4 regions of the Yersinia sp. KBS0713 genome follow, and region 4 is predicted to be linked to each of the others. Evidence: predicted binding sites of a transcription regulator. Region 4 holds the regulator's gene; each other region holds the start of a gene.

Region 1 (4,481 bases), 2.2 Mb from region 4:
CAATCAGCATCAGCGCCACCACAAAACCGACATAGCGGCTGGCAACACCGGTCAATTGAATCACCCCGTTGTTCTGGCCGAAGCAGGAGTTAGGGAAGGTGTTGAACACGGCTGACAGCATGGAGTTCAAGCCATTCGCCAATACGCCACCCTTGAGGCGCTTCATATACAGTGGGCCATGAACCGGTTGCTCTGAAACATCTGAGGTGGCCGTGATATCGCCGATGGTTTCCAGCGAGGTCACCATAAAGATCAGCATCAGCGGCACCAGCAAGTTCCAGTCAAAAGATAACCCATAATAGAGCGGCGTTGGAATGGTGATAAGCGCAGTGTCTACCACCGGACGGCTTTCCGACAGCATACCCAGCGACCAGGCCAGCAGGTAACCCACGGCCATAGCGATCACTAACGAGGCGACGCGCAGATAGGGGTTGCGCTGGCGGTTCAGCAGAATAATGACCACCAGGACGGCTCCCGCCAATAACAGGTTTTTTGGTGCGCCGAATGTATGATCGCTCATCGCGCCATAACCGCCACCAATAGATGTCAGCCCAACTTGTATCAATGACAGGCCGATAATCATCACCACAATACCGGAGACCAGCGGAGTGATAATACGGCGCGCCAGATGCAGGAAACGGGAGAGGATAATTTCGGTGCAAGAGGCCACCATCAGGGTGCCGAACAGTGCCGCCATCATGGTTGGGATATCCGCGCCCCCATTTTTCAGCGCCAGCCCCCCCATGATCAGTGGAGAAACAAAGTTAAAACTGGTGCCTTGAATCGATAACAGGCCAGAGCCAACCGGCCCCCAGGTCTTAATTTGTAGCAGCGATGCCAGCCCCGATGCGAACAGGGACATGCTGATAATGCGTTGGGTATCTTCCGCCGGTAATCCGAGCGCCTGACAAATCAGCAGGCCGGGGGTAATCACCGCGACAAACATCGCTAATAAATGTTGGCAGGCGGCAAACAGTGTTTGTGCTAGTGGCGGGCGGTCTTCTAAACGATAAATCAATTCGCTAGGGCGAGTGGTGACTTGCTGCGGCGTATCAAGTTCGGCGGATTGCGTAGACATGGAGTGGGATACCCTGATCGGCAAAGAGGGCATTTTAATGATCCGCCTCACAAAAGCAATCGGTTGCGCCGCATTTTTTTAAATATTTATATCTGGCGTTACCCTACATTTTTAACGACTAAACTTGTAATTAGCGGTGTTTTTTTTTCTAATCCCCCCTTAACGGTTTTGGCGTTTATTAAGGAACTGCTTAACGTCATATTTTTATTCGATATTTTAATCGCATGGAGTACCAAGATGTTTCATCTCGATACCTATGGCACGCTAGTCGCGGCCTGTTTGGTTTTATTGTTAGGCCGTAAACTGGTACAAACTGTCTCTTTCCTGAAAAAATACACCATTCCTGAACCGGTCGCCGGTGGTTTGCTGGTGGCTTTTATGATGCTGCTGATGCAAAAAACCCTCGGTTGGGAAATCAGTTTTGATATGTCGCTGAAAGATCCACTGATGCTGGCATTCTTCGCAACTATAGGTCTGAACGCCAATTTGGCGAGCCTACGTGCTGGCGGCAAGGCCCTGAGTGTATTTGTCTTTGTGGTCGTCGGTTTGCTGCTGGTGCAGAACGCCATTGGTGTCGCCCTCGCTAAGTTGATGGGGCTAGACCCCTTGATGGGGTTATTGGCCGGCTCCATTACACTATCGGGCGGACACGGTACGGGTGCGGCGTGGAGTAAAGTGTTCGTTGAGCGCTATGGCTTTGAAAATGCAACTGAAGTTGCCATGGCTTGTGCGACTTTCGGCTTGGTGCTCGGTGGGCTAATTGGCGGGCCGGTTGCCCGTTATCTGGTTAAGCACTCCTCTACGCCAGATGGCACACCAGAGGATAGCGAGGTGCCCTCCGCCTTCGAAAAACCTTCAGCTGGCCGTATGATTACCTCGCTGGTATTGGTCGAAACTATCGCCATGATTGCCATTTGCTTGATGGCAGGTCGCCTGATCTCTAGCTTGTTAGAGGGCACGATGTTTGAGCTGCCCACATTCGTCTGCGTGCTATTTGTCGGGGTTATTCTCAGTAACACACTGTCGACGATAGGTTTTTATAAAGTTTTTGATCGCGCGGTATCGGTGCTGGGCAATGTCAGTTTGTCACTGTTTTTGGCGATGGCGTTGATGAGCCTCAAACTCTGGGAACTGGCCTCATTAGCTCTGCCGATGTTGGTGATTCTGTCGGCGCAGGCATTGGCGATGGCACTGTACGCTATCTTTGTCACTTATCGGGTGATGGGGAGAAACTATGATGCGGCAGTACTGGCGGCAGGGCATTGTGGTTTTGGTTTAGGCGCGACACCGACCGCGATTGCCAATATGCAGGCGATCACTGACCGCTTTGGTCCATCGCATTTAGCCTTCCTGGTAGTGCCGATGGTTGGCGCGTTCTTTATTGATATCGTCAATGTGATTGTGATTAAGCTCTATCTGTTACTGCCAATCTTCCCGGCGGCAATCGGATAGGGAGCTTGGGGGCAGCTTTGCCTGCCCCTGAGGTTAATGACAATGTGGAGACAACAGGCAGATCGTAAAGACGCCGTTAATCCATCCCTGGAGGCTCGAGCCGCGCCATCCCTGGCGCGGACGCTTTACTCTTCCGTCTGTCCTCACCGTTCCCGATCGAGCCATCGGGGTTTGTCAGCAGTCTAAAGGGGGGAGTTTGTCTGCCCGGAATTATGCATTGGTATAACGCGTCCGCTCCGGCAACCACCGCTCAATCAATGCCCGCGCGTGTTCGGGATACTGCTGATGCAGATGGCGAGCGACCCGCTGTACTTCTGGGATCATCGCCTGATCACGCAGTAAATCAGCCACTTTAAACTCAGCACTCCCCGTCTGCCGTGTACCCAATAACTCGCCGGGGCCACGGATCTCTAAGTCTCGCTGAGCAATAACGAAACCATCATTACTGTCGCGCAGCACTTGCAAACGCATCTGGGCGGTTTTGCTGAGCGGCGTTTTGTAGAGCAACACACAGTGGGACGCGACAGCACCACGGCCGACGCGGCCACGTAACTGGTGTAATTGCGCTAGCCCCAAACGTTCTGGGTTGTCGATGATCATCAGGCTAGCATTCGGCACATCCACCCCAACTTCAATGACCGTGGTAGCGACCAATAGCTGCAACTCACCCTGCTTAAATGCCAGCATAACCGCCTGTTTTTCTGGGCCTTTCATGCGCCCATGCACGAGGCCGACTTTAATCTCTGGCAGGGCAATTTTCAGCTCCTCACAGGTCACCTCAGCGGCTTGCGCTTCCAGCAGCTCAGACTCTTCAATCAGAGTGCAGACCCAGTAGGCCTGACGACCCTCTTCCAGACAGGCATTTTTAACCCGCGAAATAACATCACTGCGGCGAGTATCTGGGATGGCGACAGTCGTGACGGGTGTCCTACCGGGAGGCAACTCATCAATCACCGAAGTATCAAGATCCGCATAGGCGGTCATCGCCAGGGTGCGCGGAATAGGGGTCGCGGTCATAATCAGCTGATGTGGGTGAAAGCCTTGCTCCTCACCCTTTTCCCAGAGTGCGAGCCGCTGATGAACACCGAAACGATGCTGTTCATCAATAATAACCAGCGCTAATCCAGAAAATTTCACCTGCTCCTGAAACATTGCGTGCGTGCCGACAACCATCGAAACCTGACCACTGGCGACAGCTGCTTGCTGCGCTAATCGCGCTTTGCCTTTTTGCTTCCCCGCCAGCCAACCCACCTCCAGACCCAACGGCTCCAGCCATTGGCGGAAGGTATTGGCATGTTGCTCTGCCAGTAATTCAGTAGGGGCCATCAACGCAACTTGTTTGCCGTGAGCAATGGCGCGCAGCGCTGCCAGCGCGGCAACGACGGTTTTTCCTGAGCCAACATCCCCTTGAATCAGTCGCATCATCGGGAAATTGTGCATCATATCTTGCTCAATTTCCGCCACCACCCGCTGTTGTGCGCGGGTGGGTGTGAACGGCAGTGCGGCCAGAAAACGTTGTTTAAGCTGATCTTCTACCAACAATGGCAGTGCCCGATAACTTTGCGCCCCAGCTCTGACGGCCAACATGCTGAGATTATGGGCCAGTAGCTCTTCCATAATTAGCCGCCGCTGCGCGGGGTGTTTTCCCTTCTCTAAATCGGCCAGCTGAATATCCGCTGGTGGGCGATGCAGAGTATGAATGGCCTCCGGCAAGCTAAGGAGCGAGCGGCTGAGTTCAATCGGCAATAATTCAGCAATAACACAGGTATCCAGCATCGCCAGCGCCTGATCAATAAGTTTGCGTAGCGTTGCCTGACGAATGCCCTCCGTGGTGGGATAAACTGGGGTCAGCGACTCCTGCAATTCAACGCCAATATTCTCGCCATGCACCCTATATTCAGGGTGAATGATTTCCGGGCCACTGTTGCCCCGTTTAGCTTCACCATAGGCA
Region 2 (4,481 bases), 870 kb from region 4:
GCCCCAAAAAGGCAGAAAAATGCCATATGAGAAGAAATAAGTGAAGTAGCTGAGCGACAGCCAACGTGTTGATTGCAATACCATGAATCCCTCCGAGGTCAGTCGACACTGTGACAGAGGCCCCGTCCGCTAGCAACTTTGTCTTTGTGTAAACATGGAGTTTGAGATTAAGTTCACATTTAAGTAGCAAGATTTACAAAAAACTCACAAGTAATGCGGTAGCCACCGCACTCTATAATCGCCTCGGTTATCTACCTGTCAGACATAAAAAAACCCGCGATTCGCGGGTTTTTATTCGGCTAAAGCAGATCCGACGATATTATGCGTAAACCGGTAAACGGGCGCAGATATCCAGGACTTTTTGCTTCACGCGCTCAATGGTCGCTTCATCGTTGATGTTGTCCAACACATCACACATCCAGCCTGCCAGTTCGCGAGATTCCGCCTCTTTGAAGCCACGGCGGGTAATCGCTGGGCTACCGATTCGCACACCGGAAGTCACAAACGGACTTTTCGGATCATTAGGCACGCTATTTTTGTTAACAGTAATATTGGCGCGGCCTAAAGCAGCATCTGCATCTTTACCGGTGATATTTTTATCCACCAGATCCAGCAAGAACAGGTGGTTTTCAGTGCCGCCAGAAACCACTTTGTAGCCGCGCTCCAGGAACACCGACACCATTGCTTTGGCATTTTTAGCCACTTGCTGCTGGTAAATTTTGAACTCAGGTTCCATCGCCTCTTTCAGCGCGACCGCTTTACCGGCGATAACGTGCATCAATGGGCCGCCCTGGTTGCCAGGGAAAACAGATGAGTTCAGTTTTTTGTACAGATCTTCATCACCGCCTTTCGCCAAAATCAAGCCGCCACGTGGGCCAGCCAGTGTTTTGTGCGTGGTGGTGGTCACGATATGTGCATGAGGAACTGGGTTCGGGTACACGCCCGCAGCAACCAGACCCGCTACGTGAGCCATATCCACAAACAGCCATGCATCAATGCTGTCAGCGATTTCACGCATTTTTGCCCAATCAACAATACCGGAATAAGCCGAGAAGCCGCCGATGATCATTTTTGGTTTATGTTTTTCTGCCTGACGCGCCAGATCGTCATAATCAATCTGGCCTGATTCGTCGATACCGTATGGCACGATATTGTACAGTTTGCCGGAGAAGTTTACCGGTGATCCGTGGGTTAAGTGGCCGCCGTGCGCCAGATTCATCCCCAGTACGGTGTCGCCCGGTTGCAGCAATGCAGAGTAAACAGCAACGTTCGCCTGTGAACCGGAGTGCGGTTGAACGTTGGCGTAATCAGCACCAAACAGCTCTTTAGCACGGTCGATAGCCAGTTGCTCAACAACATCGACATACTCACAGCCACCGTAGTAACGCTTGCCCGGGTAGCCTTCAGCATATTTGTTCGTCAACTGAGAACCTTGCGCCTGCATAACTCGCGGGCTGGTGTAGTTCTCAGAGGCAATCAGTTCGATGTGCTCTTCCTGGCGCACCACTTCCTGCTCCATTGCACGCCATAGATCTGCATCATAATCGGCAATGTTCATTTCACGCTTTAACATCCGGCTCTCCTGACTTAGCTAACAAATTATACCTGGAAGGTCACCCTTTTGGGTTCTGGCACACAGTGTAAACTGTTTCCCCCTCGTTATGATAGGTCTTGACAGAGGTTTTTACGCAAACGATTGGCTCCATGCTGCGTAAGGCTTTGACCTGTTCAGTGTTCATCCAGGGCAAGGGAAATCTCCTCATATTCATCATGTGGTTTATTCACATTCTGTGAGCTGGGTTGCCACGGTAATCCCCTATAACAGCAAAGTGCATTTACAAATTAGGGGGCAATCTATAAGATGCATTTAAAATACATGTATTAAATTACACACGATAAATACCCAATGACATTTGAGCTTTAGCAGCGAATGCCAAGGGATAAAAATGACCAAGGAGTCACCATGCTGGACCGCCAAACCATCGCCACCGTTCAATCCACCATTCCATTACTTGCCGCCACTGGCCCCAAACTAACCGCGCATTTCTACGATCGCATGTTCGAGCACAACCCTGAGTTAAAGCACATATTCAACATGAGTAATCAGAAAAATGGTGATCAGCGGGAAGCGCTGTTCAACGCCCTTTGCGCTTATGCGGCGAATATCGACAATCTGGCGGCCCTGCTGCCCGCCGTTGAGCGCATTGCCCAGAAACATACCAGCCTGAATATTCAGCCTGAGCATTATGCCATCGTCGGTCATCACTTAATTAACACGCTAGATGAGATGTTCTCGCCCGGTAAGGAGGTGTTAGACGCCTGGGGTAGAGCTTATGGAGTATTAGCCGATCTGTTTATTCAGCGAGAAAGTGATATTTATCAACAGGGTGAAACCAGCACTGGCGGTTGGAGAAGCTTGCGCCGCTTCCGTATCATTAAAAAAGAGCGGCAGAGTGAGGTGATTTGCAGCTTTGTATTAGCACCGGAAGATGGTGGTCGGGTGCTGGATTTCAAACCGGGTCAGTATCTGGGTATCTATATTGAAGATGAGCGGCTCGAGTATCAGGAGATCCGCCAATACTCACTGAGCGCCGCGCCCAATGGTAAGACCTATCGCATTGCGGTGAAACGTGAAGAGTTAGGTACGGTGTCTAACTATCTGCACCAACAGCTAAACGAAGGCGACAGTGTGCGCATCGCACCTCCTCGCGGTGATTTCTTTCTGGATATCTCAGCGGAGACCCCAGTGGCACTGATTTCCGCCGGTGTGGGTCAAACACCCATGCTAAGTATGCTCAATACCCTGCACGATCAACAACATGGCGCATCGGTGCATTGGTTACATGCAGCTGAAAATGGTCGTGTTCATGCATTCGCCGATGAAGTCACCGCGATTGCCGCCAACATGCCGAATCTTAGCTGTCACCTGTGGTATCGCGAACCCACCGCGCAAGATAATCAGGGTGAGGAGTACCATAGCAAGGGGTTGATGGATCTCAGCTCACATCACTGGTTGACCGCCGATGCCAATAGACACTATTACTGCTGTGGCCCACTGGCATTTATGCAATTTGTCGGACGTCAATTATTGGCACAGGGGGTAGCATCCGAACGAATTCATTATGAGTGTTTCGGGCCGCATAAAGTTATTTAATTATTGAATTTTATTTAATTTTTCGTGGGAGGTCATTCGGCCTCTCACACATTTCCGCGCTAAAAATTCAGCCTGATTATTGTGCTTAAATTTGGTAGAACGTGATTTAGATCTCATATATCCTAACTTAATATTGCCACCATGAGGCATTCAGATGAATTTCTCAAAATTCATATAACTGAAGTTATTAATGTGGCTAAAATTATCCCCTCACTGTTTATTACTCGGTAACATAATTTATACCCAACATGATTAGAGTTGCAGGTAGGGAACCAGTGCGCATATGCAACTTCAAGAATAAAGGGCATGCTGAGTATAATAAGGCTGAATTAACCTACCATGAGTAAAAAATTCATAAAAAAAGAAGGGTTAGCATTGGTATCTATGGCGCGCTATTTAATTGGTGAGCGCCCCGGTAATCGACTTAAAACCATCGATGAATTATCAGAAGATTTCGGCATATCCGTTGGTGTGGTGCAGCACGCATTAAAAGTGCTGGAGGCTGATGGAGCTATCATCGTTGAACGTCGTGGCCGCAATGGCACCTTATTAGTTGATCTGAATATGGCACTGTTACTGCAACAAGCAGATCTGGGTAATATGGTGTGTGCGATGCCGCTACCCTATACTAAACTTTATGAAGGTCTGGCCAGTGGCTTAAGGGAACAATTTACCTTACTCCCACTCTATTTCGCCCATATGCGTGGTGCCGAAGTGCGTATCGAATGTTTGATAGATGGTATTTACGATATGGCGGTGGTATCGCATCTGGCTGCAAAAAGTTATCTGGCTCAAGGGCGAGTGGCGATGGCATTAAATCTGGGCAATGGTTCTTACGTCGATGGCCACCAGCTTATTTGCCGCCGCGGTGAACAGCACAATATTCGCCGGGTTGGATTAGACCCGCGCTCCCCCGATCAATGCTTACTGACTGAAATTAAATTTGCCGGGCAAGCTATCGAGTTGGTTGAATTACCTTATAGCGACTGTATCGTGCATATTAATCGTGGTGATATTGATGCTGCTATTTGGAATCTGGCTGATGATGTTCCCCATGACCATTTGCAAGCGATCAAACTACAAGGCGATGAGCGCTATATTCAAGCCTCGCAAGCGGTCATCTTGATCCGGCCAGATAATCACCCAATCAAATTACTGCTGGAGAAAGGGATCAATGAAACATTGCTACTAAATCACCAGCGCGCGGTTCAAAAGGGCGAGATAGAACCCCGCTATTAATTATTTTAGCTTAATTGCAGGCTAAGCTATTGTTTTCAGGAGGCTAACTCTTTGGAAATCTGTATTAATTCACGTCTTAATATTTTGT
Region 3 (4,481 bases), 1.7 Mb from region 4:
TCCATGCAGATATTGCTGGCTAATCCACGCGGCTTTTGCGCAGGCGTTGATCGGGCTATCAGTATTGTTGAGCGTGCTATCGAGATGTATGGCGCGCCAATTTATGTGCGGCATGAAGTGGTCCATAACCGCTATGTGGTTGATAGCCTGCGTGAGCGCGGGGCTATCTTTATCGAAGAGATCTCTGAGGTGCCCGATGGCTCCATTCTGATTTTCTCGGCCCATGGCGTTTCGCAGGCCGTTCGCGCAGAAGCCCGTGAGCGTAAGTTGACGATGCTGTTTGATGCGACCTGCCCGTTGGTGACTAAGGTGCACATGGAGGTTGCGCGCGCCAGTCGTAAAGGTAAAGAAGCTATCCTGATAGGCCACGCAGGTCATCCAGAAGTCGAAGGGACGATGGGGCAATACAGTAACCCGAAAGGGGGGATGTATCTGGTTGAGTCACCGGATGATGTCTGGGGGCTGAATGTAAAAGACGAGAATAATCTGTGCTTTATGACACAGACGACCTTGTCTGTCGACGACACCTCTGCGGTTATCGATGCCTTACATAAACGTTTTCCGAAGATTGTTGGCCCGCGTAAAGATGATATCTGCTACGCCACTACCAACCGGCAAGAAGCGGTGCGGAATTTGGCGAATGATGCCGATCTGGTGCTGGTGGTTGGCTCGAAAAACTCATCTAACTCCAACCGTTTAGCCGAACTGGCACAGCGCATGGGGAAACCGGCCTACCTGATTGACTCTGCGGTTGATATCCAAGAGTCATGGTTGCTGGGAGCGGCGCGGATTGGTGTCACGGCAGGTGCCTCGGCCCCGGATATACTGGTACAGCAAGTGATTGCTCGCCTGCAAGCACTCGGCGCCGGCGGCTCCATTGAACTTAGTGGCCGCGAAGAGAGTATTGTCTTCGAAGTTCCCAAAGAATTACGTGTTGATATTAAACAGATCGATTAACCTCACTTTTAATTTCTCAGCATGTATTCGTTAAGTGATATCAGCAGCCCTCAGTGGCTGCTTTTTTTATCGGCAAAACGGCATTTTTATTATGGTGGCAAGGTAGATCCAGCAGAACCCATAATCGTGAGCGATGGAATATATTGCGCCTTAACTGAATGAATATGCGGAATAACACCAAAATGGCAGACTAAGCGCTATGGCATTGAGGCCAGATGAGTTGGGCGCTGCTGAAGTGAGATCAATTGGCGCTATTTAAGCCGCTAAGTGGTATTGCTGATAAAAGTGAACGTATATCATTTTTTTCTAATACAGATTAAATAGACTGGCAGAGTCCATAGCGGGCGGCTAATCTGAACTCTTGTCAGGGTAGATGACACAACATTAGGAGCAATCATGACCAATTCAACTATTCGTATCGCTGTTGTCGGCGCGGGTGGCCGTATGGGCCGGCAACTTATTCAGGCAATTACCCAGACAGATGGCGTTGTGTTGGGGGCAGCAGTTGAGCGCGTCGGTTCCACTTTGGTCGGCAGTGACGCTGGTGAGTTGGCCGGAACAGGCTTGCTAGGTATTGCTGTAAGTGATGATTTATTAAGTGTAATTGATCATTTTGATGTGTTGATCGATTTTACTCGCCCAGAAGGTACGCTGGTACATTTAGCCATTTGCCGTCAGCACCGCAAAGCGATGGTTATCGGCACAACTGGCTTTGATGATGCAGGTAAGGCGGCCATCAGTGCAGCGGCAGCTGATATTGGCATTGTCTTCGCGGCCAACTTCAGTGTTGGGGTGAATGTAGTGCTCAAGTTGCTCGAAAAAGCAGCAAAAGTGATGGGCGACTACACCGATATCGAGATTATTGAAGCGCACCACAGACACAAAGTTGATGCGCCTTCAGGGACGGCTCTTGCCATGGGCGAAGCTATTGCCGATTCATTGGGCTGGTCACTAAAAGATCATGCAGTCTATAGTCGTGAAGGTCATACCGGTGAGCGTAAACCCGGCACGATAGGCTTTGCGACGGTGCGGGCTGGCGATATCGTTGGTGAACATACCGCGATGTTTGCTGACATTGGCGAGCGGGTTGAAATCACACATAAAGCAACCAGCCGCATGACATTTGCCAATGGTGCAGTTAAGTCTGCCATTTGGGTGTCTGAGCGTGATAATGGTCAGTTTGATATGCGAGATGTACTGAATTTGAATCAACTTTAAAGGTGTAAAGCACAGCCAGTGATGTGGTTGTTTTTATCATAATCATTTGATAATAGGGCAATATTTTATTGTCCTTTTTTGTTTTCTAATTAAATAGAGTGTTTTGTCATTTATTCATTATGTAATCTCTGTTTTTTCATGTTTTCATCTGATTTCCTATCTTTTTATCCTCTCATTAGGCACTGGTACTGATTTTTATCTCCCCAGAAGGATATTTTCCAGTCACTTACCCTCGCAACCGTTTACTATGTTAAGTTAGCATCTGTTTTTGTCGCTATAACCCACTATTTTTGATAAGAACGGCAAAAAATAGAGAAAAAGTGGCATTTTGGCTAGACAAGAGCATCACTCATCATTAAAATGCGCCCAATTTGCCAAAAATTAGCTTTGAGGGCGGTTTTTGCATTGATTTAGATCGCTAGATGTGAATTAATATGCAAATAATGTGACTGTTTATTCCTTGGAGGGTGTTTTGATTAAGTCAGCGCTATTGGTTCTCGAAGACGGAACCCAATTTCACGGTCGGGCCATCGGGGCAGAGGGTACGGCAGTGGGGGAAGTGGTCTTCAATACGTCGATGACCGGTTATCAAGAAATCCTCACTGATCCTTCCTACTCCCGCCAGATCGTTACTCTTACTTATCCTCATATCGGCAATGTCGGCACTAATGCCTCCGATGAAGAATCCTCCGCAGTACACGCCCAAGGTCTTGTTATTCGTGACCTGCCATTGATCGCCAGCAACTACCGCAGTGAAGAAGGCTTAGCTGAGTATCTCAAACGTCACAACATTGTGGCGATTGCTGATATCGATACCCGCAAGCTGACCCGGTTGCTGCGTGAGAAAGGTGCGCAAAACGGCTGCATTATTGTGGGTGACTTATCTGATGCCGCTTTGGCGTTGGAAAAAGCGAAAGCCTTCCCCGGTTTGAAAGGGATGGATTTGGCGAAAGAAGTGACCACCAAGGATAGCTATAAGTGGCTGCAAGGCAGTTGGACACTGGAAGATGATCTGCCTGCAGCGCAGCAGCCAGAAGATTTGCCCTTCCACGTCGTGGCTTACGATTACGGTGTGAAACGCAATATCCTGCGTATGCTGGTCGATCGCGGTTGCCGCCTGACGGTGGTTCCGGCGCAAACCCCGGCTTCAGAGGTTCTGAAGCTGAATCCAGATGGCATTTTCTTGTCCAACGGCCCAGGGGACCCAGAGCCATGCGACTATGCGATCGCGGCGATTAAGCGCTTCCTGGAAACCGATATCCCGGTGTTTGGTATCTGCTTAGGTCACCAATTATTGGCACTGGCCAGTGGTGCAAAAACGGTAAAAATGAAGTTTGGTCACCACGGTGGCAACCATCCAGTGAAAGATTTGGATGCAGATTGCGTGATGATTACTGCACAGAACCATGGTTTCGCAGTAGATGAAAGCACATTGCCATCCAACCTGCGTAAGACGCACGTTTCGCTATTTGATGGTTCTCTGCAAGGGATTCACCGCACCGATAAAGCAGCCTTCAGCTTCCAGGGTCACCCAGAAGCCAGCCCAGGGCCACATGATGCCGCCCCGTTGTTTGATCACTTTATTGAGCTGATTGAAGCTTATCGCGCCACCGCCGCTAGCCATACCCATAATTAATCAGGAGCGATTACCATGCCAAAACGTACAGATATAAAAAGCATCCTGATTCTGGGCGCAGGCCCTATCGTTATCGGCCAGGCTTGTGAGTTTGACTACTCCGGCGCTCAGGCTTGTAAAGCGCTGCGTGAAGAGGGTTACCGCGTCATTCTGGTGAACTCAAACCCCGCGACCATCATGACCGACCCTGAGATGGCCGATGCGACCTATATCGAGCCGATCCACTGGGAAGTGGTGCGTAAGATCATCGAAAAAGAGCGCCCAGACGCCGTTTTGCCAACCATGGGGGGGCAAACCGCACTGAACTGTGCGCTGGAACTGGAGCGCCAAGGTGTGCTGGCTGAATTTGGCGTCACCATGATTGGAGCCACCGCCGATGCCATTGATAAAGCAGAAGACCGCCGTCGCTTTGATATCGCGATGAAGAAAATTGGTCTGGATACCGCCCGCTCAGGTATTGCCCATAATATGGAAGAAGCGCTGGCCGTCGCGGCAGATGTGGGCTTCCCTTGCATCATCCGCCCCTCTTTTACCATGGGTGGCACGGGTGGCGGTATTGCTTATAACCGCGAAGAGTTTGAAGAAATTTGTGAGCGCGGCCTGGATTTGTCGCCAACTAAAGAGTTGCTGATCGATGAGTCACTGATTGGCTGGAAAGAGTATGAGATGG
Region 4 (4,481 bases):
CGGTTTACGACCTATTTTATCCGATACCGGCCCCCAGATAAGTTGGGCGATAGCGAAACCGGCGAGGAAGATGCTCAGACTGGCACTGATGGCACCGGCGGAGGTTTGCAGCTCTTGTTGCATTGCGCCAAAGGCGGGCAAATACATGTCGGTGGCCAGATAACCCAGCATACTTAAGCCAGCCAGGTAGAACATGAAGCTAGAGGTGGTTTTCATTCTTTATTCTCAATGTGAAAATGTTGCAGGCGTTGCTGTTGTCAATATGTTGTTATTGTAAATGTATTATTACAGGCAATTTTATTGCGGGGGCATTCTATCCGGCGAGTGATTCGATTGTGAAACGGTAATATTTGCGCCATGCTATCAAAATATTTGATGTCTGAATAAATGAGCAACAGGAGCAGAAGATAATGTGGTCTGAATACTCGCTGGATGTGGTTGACGCGGTCGCACGTACCGGTAGCTTCAGTGCCGCCGCTCAAGAATTGCACCGTGTGCCATCGGCGATAAGTTATACCGTGCGCCAGCTTGAAGAGTGGCTGGCGGTGCCGCTGTTTGAACGGCGTCATCGTGACGTAGAATTAACCGCCGCAGGTGTCGTTTTTATCAAAGAAGCTCGCGATGTTATCAAAAAAATGAATGGCACTCGCCGTCAATGCCAACAAGTGGCGAATGGCTGGCGAGGGGAGTTAACCATCGTGGTGGATAAAATCGTCAAACCACAGCGCAGCCGCCGCTTAGTTCTGGATTTCTATCGACATTTTCCTGATATCGAATTACGGGTACGTTATGAGGTGTTCAATGGCGTCTGGGATGCGCTGGTGGACGGGCAGGCTGAAATGGCCATCGGCGCCACGCGTGCGGTGCCAGTCGGAGGGCGGTTTGTTTTTCGCGACATGGGCTTTTTAAGTTGGCAATGTGTGGTGAGTGTCGAACACCCATTAGCGCGGTTAACCGGGCCACTGACCGATGATCAGTTGCGGCCTTACCCCGCACTCTGTCTGGAAGATACCGCGCGCAACCTGCCGAAACGGGACACCTGGACCTTAGATAATCAGCAGCGGTTGGTGGCACCGGACTGGGCGACGGGGATTGACTGCCTGTGCGCGGGGCTATGTGTTGGCATGGTGCCTGCTCATATGGTCTCGCCGCTGATTGCGCAAGGGAGGCTGGCAGCGCTAAGCTTGGCTGAACCGCTACCGGATAGCCCATGCTGCCTGACGTGGGAGCAGAACAACCACTCACCGGCACTGGCATGGTTGCTGGCGTATTTGGGTGACAGTGTCACGCTAAATGCTGAGTGGCTGAAAGATGACAACCCATCAGCTACTCAGCATGACGACACCAGCAACTGAGAGCAAATAACCGCGCCGGTAGCCGAGTTTGCTACCGGCAGAAGAGAGTTAGCGGCGATAATCGCGGAACGGGCCATCCGCAACAGAACGTCGCTCGACCAGTTTCGGGTGCACCTCAATGGTCTGGGGGTCTTCGCGCTTGCTGACAATACGGTCGAGCAACATCGCAAAAGCGGTTTCACCTAATCGCTCTTTTGGCTGATGAATGGTGGTCAGCGCAGGGGAGAAGTAGCGCGCGTTGCGCACATTATCATACCCGATCACTGAAATATCTTGCGGCACCCGCAAGCCCAGCTCATCGGCTGCGCATATTGCACCCATCGCCATAATATCGCCGCCACAGAATACCGCGGTCGGGCGATGTTTTTGCGTCAGAATCTGGTGCATGGCTTTATAACCGGACTCCGGTTCGAAATCGCCCTGAACCACCCATTCATCACGCAGCGTGATATTGGCCTCCTCCAGGGCTTTCAAAAAGCCCTGATGGCGACCACCGCCAGTATTACGGGATAGCTGGCCGGGAATAGCGCCGATATCACGATGACCGCGCTCAATCAGATAACGTCCAGCCAAATAGCCGCCTTCAAAGGCGTTATCGATAATCGAGTCAGTAAAGTCGCCACGTGCTGTCCCCCAATCCATCACCACCATCGGGATATTACGATAATCTTCCAGCATCCCCAGCAACTGCTCGGGATATTCTGAACACATCACCAGCAGTCCATCAACACGCTTTTGTGCCAGCATCGCCAGATAGGCTTTCTGTTTATCCAGATTATTATGAGAGTTACATAAAATCAGCGTGTAACCCTTGCTATAACAACTGTTTTCAACCGCTTCGATCACTTCAGCAAAATAGGGCGCTTCGCTGGACGTTGCCAGTAAACCAATTGATTTGGTGTGATTAACTTTCAAACTACGGGCCACAGCACTGGGTGAATAATGCAGTTCTTTAATGGCCGCCCACACGGCAGCCTTAGTATTTTCGGCGACGAAACGCGTTTTGTTAATCACGTGCGAAACGGTGGTGGTGGAAACACCCGCGTGTTTGGCCACATCTTTAATCGTTGCCATAAAAAAAATGACTCCTAAGCTCACCTGTTACAGTAGGTAAGTATTATGTTAATCGTTTGCCTGCAGACGCGAAACCACTCAGACAGAAGCATGTTATTGGCTGGAAAATGGAATCAGCTGGTTGTCTGAGAGTATTTATTGGACGTTATTGGTCGGTATGCAGTTATGAACTGCGAATTTTGGCTGATCTGGAGGAAAAGTGAAAGAGGTATTCAAAGTTATAAAGTGCGTAATGAGCACAAGATTTTTTTTCTGAATTGTGGGAAGATATTTTAACACACTAACTATGTGCCTTTTCCCTACGACAAACTGACCGGCTGAGGAGTTTTTATGGATACCAATCTGAAAATGTCGCTGATTACGACTGTTGGTGCGCTGGCGATGATTATTGCCTTTAGCTTCGTGGCGGTAATGAATTAATTAAGCCGCTTGCCGGTAAAATAGTAAAGTAGGGCGGTTTACCCGCCCTTAATTATTGCTTGATGTGCTAACACATCGTCTCGCGCTTATTGCCTTCTCAGGCTAAATTCTTCTCAACGAATGCCCAGTTAACCAGCGCCCAGAAATTTTCCAGATATTTTGGCCGCGCATTGCGGTAATCAATATAATAAGCGTGTTCCCACACATCCACCGTCAGTAACGGTTTATCCGTGGTCGTCAGCGGGGTTGCCGCATTAGATGTACTCACAATCGCCAGCGTGCCATCGGCTTTTTTAACCAGCCAAGTCCAACCTGCGCCAAAGTTTTTCACTGCGGCATCGGTAAATTGTGCTTTAAATTCAGCAAAAGAACCAAATGATTGATTAATGGCATCAGCCACTTTACCGGTCGGCTCACCACCACCATTTGGTGACAGACAGTGCCAGTAGAAAGTATGGTTCCAGACTTGGGCCGCATTGTTAAAGAGACCACCGCTGGAGGTTTTTACTATCTCTTCCAGCGTTTTGTCAGCAAACTCACTATCTTTAATCAGATTATTGAGGTTAATCACATAGGTATTATGGTGTTTGCCGTAATGGTACTCCAGCGTTTCAGCTGAGATATGGGGTTCCAGTGCATTTTGTGCATAAGGTAATGCCGGTAATTCAAAAGACATAGCTCTCTCCTTTCGGGTTGCTCAGGGTGTTTGCTCCTCAAATCCCATCAATAGCCGCAGGCCATGATGTGGCGAAGAGCGGTTAAAAGCTTAATTGTTGTATTTTTGTTGTGGGTATAATCTTAACAATTTTCGACAGAAATGACAGTTATAACCACAGTATTAGTATGGCATTGGCATTAGCCAAGATAGATCACGGGGATAACAGAAGTTTGGCGAGTGGGGTACTCACAGCCAACAGCAGTGCTGGCTGTGAGTTGAAGAATTAGCGGATAGTTTTAGGTGTGACCACGCGGCGAGCACCCACATAGTGATCTTGCCAGTAGTCGTTATTCAGCATACTAATGCGGATCTCTTCGCCGGTACGCGGGGACTGAATAAATTTGCCGTTACCTAAATAGACACCGACATGATCGGCAACGCCGCGATTGGCAATATTAAAGAACACCAGATCACCACTCTCTAATTCAGCACGTTTGACTGGCGCGGCATCACGTAAATGATACATCTCGTTAGCAGTACGCGGCATTTTTATTCTGATCACATCTTTATAGGCGTAATAAATAAGCCCACTGCAATCAAAACCGGTATTCGGCGAGGTGCCGCCCCAACGATAAGGTTTACCGACTTGTTTCATCAGTTTGCTCATTGCCGTTTGCTTCGCATGTTGGTAGCGCTTTTTATGGGCAGGGCTGAGCTTGATTTTATTATTTGCAACTAATTCTGTGCCAGCTTTACCTTGAGTCTTATTTCGATGCCGACCATAAGCAATTTTTTCTGTTTTTTTGACCGCCGCCACTTTTTTGTTGGCCGCTGTTTTAGTATTCGTTTTTTTAACACTGCTGGGTTGTTTTATGGTGGGTTTACTTATTTCTTGCACTTTCTTCTTAAGAGCTTTCGTTGTGTTACTGGCTATGCTCTTTTTATTGCTGCTGACGGCGGTTTTATTGGTGCTG

The links. The regulator PurR, encoded in region 4, represses purine synthesis genes. The targets are predictions, from matches to a motif close to CANGCAAACGTTTGCNTG.
Region 1: the regulator PurR is predicted to act here: its motif matches at 1,131-1,148, upstream of gltS (sodium/glutamate symporter).
Region 2: the regulator PurR is predicted to act here: its motif matches at 1,686-1,703, upstream of glyA (serine hydroxymethyltransferase).
Region 3: the regulator PurR is predicted to act here: its motif matches at 2,407-2,424, upstream of carA (glutamine-hydrolyzing carbamoyl-phosphate synthase small subunit).

The regions. Positions count from the first base shown of each region.
Region 1 is NZ_CP042173.1:4,438,570-4,443,050, reverse strand. Features, by position in the region: gene FFE93_RS20990 (uracil-xanthine permease family protein) at 1-1,078, opposite strand, end outside; gene gltS (sodium/glutamate symporter) at 1,316-2,530, shown strand; gene recG (ATP-dependent DNA helicase RecG) at 2,741-4,481, opposite strand, start outside.
Region 2 is NZ_CP042173.1:1,198,353-1,202,833, reverse strand. Features, by position in the region: gene FFE93_RS05635 (3-phenylpropionate MFS transporter) at 1-84, opposite strand, end outside; gene glyA (serine hydroxymethyltransferase) at 320-1,573, opposite strand; gene hmpA (NO-inducible flavohemoprotein) at 1,964-3,154, shown strand; gene yhfZ (GntR family transcriptional regulator YhfZ) at 3,494-4,393, shown strand; gene FFE93_RS05615 (PRD domain-containing protein) at 4,445-4,481, shown strand, end outside.
Region 3 is NZ_CP042173.1:3,759,407-3,763,887, reverse strand. Features, by position in the region: gene fkpB (FKBP-type peptidyl-prolyl cis-trans isomerase) at 1-23, shown strand, start outside; gene ispH (4-hydroxy-3-methylbut-2-enyl diphosphate reductase) at 4-957, shown strand; gene dapB (4-hydroxy-tetrahydrodipicolinate reductase) at 1,354-2,175, shown strand; gene carA (glutamine-hydrolyzing carbamoyl-phosphate synthase small subunit) at 2,648-3,811, shown strand; gene carB (carbamoyl-phosphate synthase large subunit) at 3,827-4,481, shown strand, end outside.
Region 4 is NZ_CP042173.1:2,070,432-2,074,912, forward strand. Features, by position in the region: gene punC (purine nucleoside transporter PunC) at 1-216, opposite strand, end outside; gene punR (DNA-binding transcriptional activator PunR) at 411-1,355, shown strand; gene purR (HTH-type transcriptional repressor PurR) at 1,404-2,429, opposite strand; gene FFE93_RS09685 (YnhF family membrane protein) at 2,760-2,849, shown strand; gene sodB (superoxide dismutase [Fe]) at 2,947-3,525, opposite strand; gene FFE93_RS09695 (C40 family peptidase) at 3,791-4,481, opposite strand, start outside.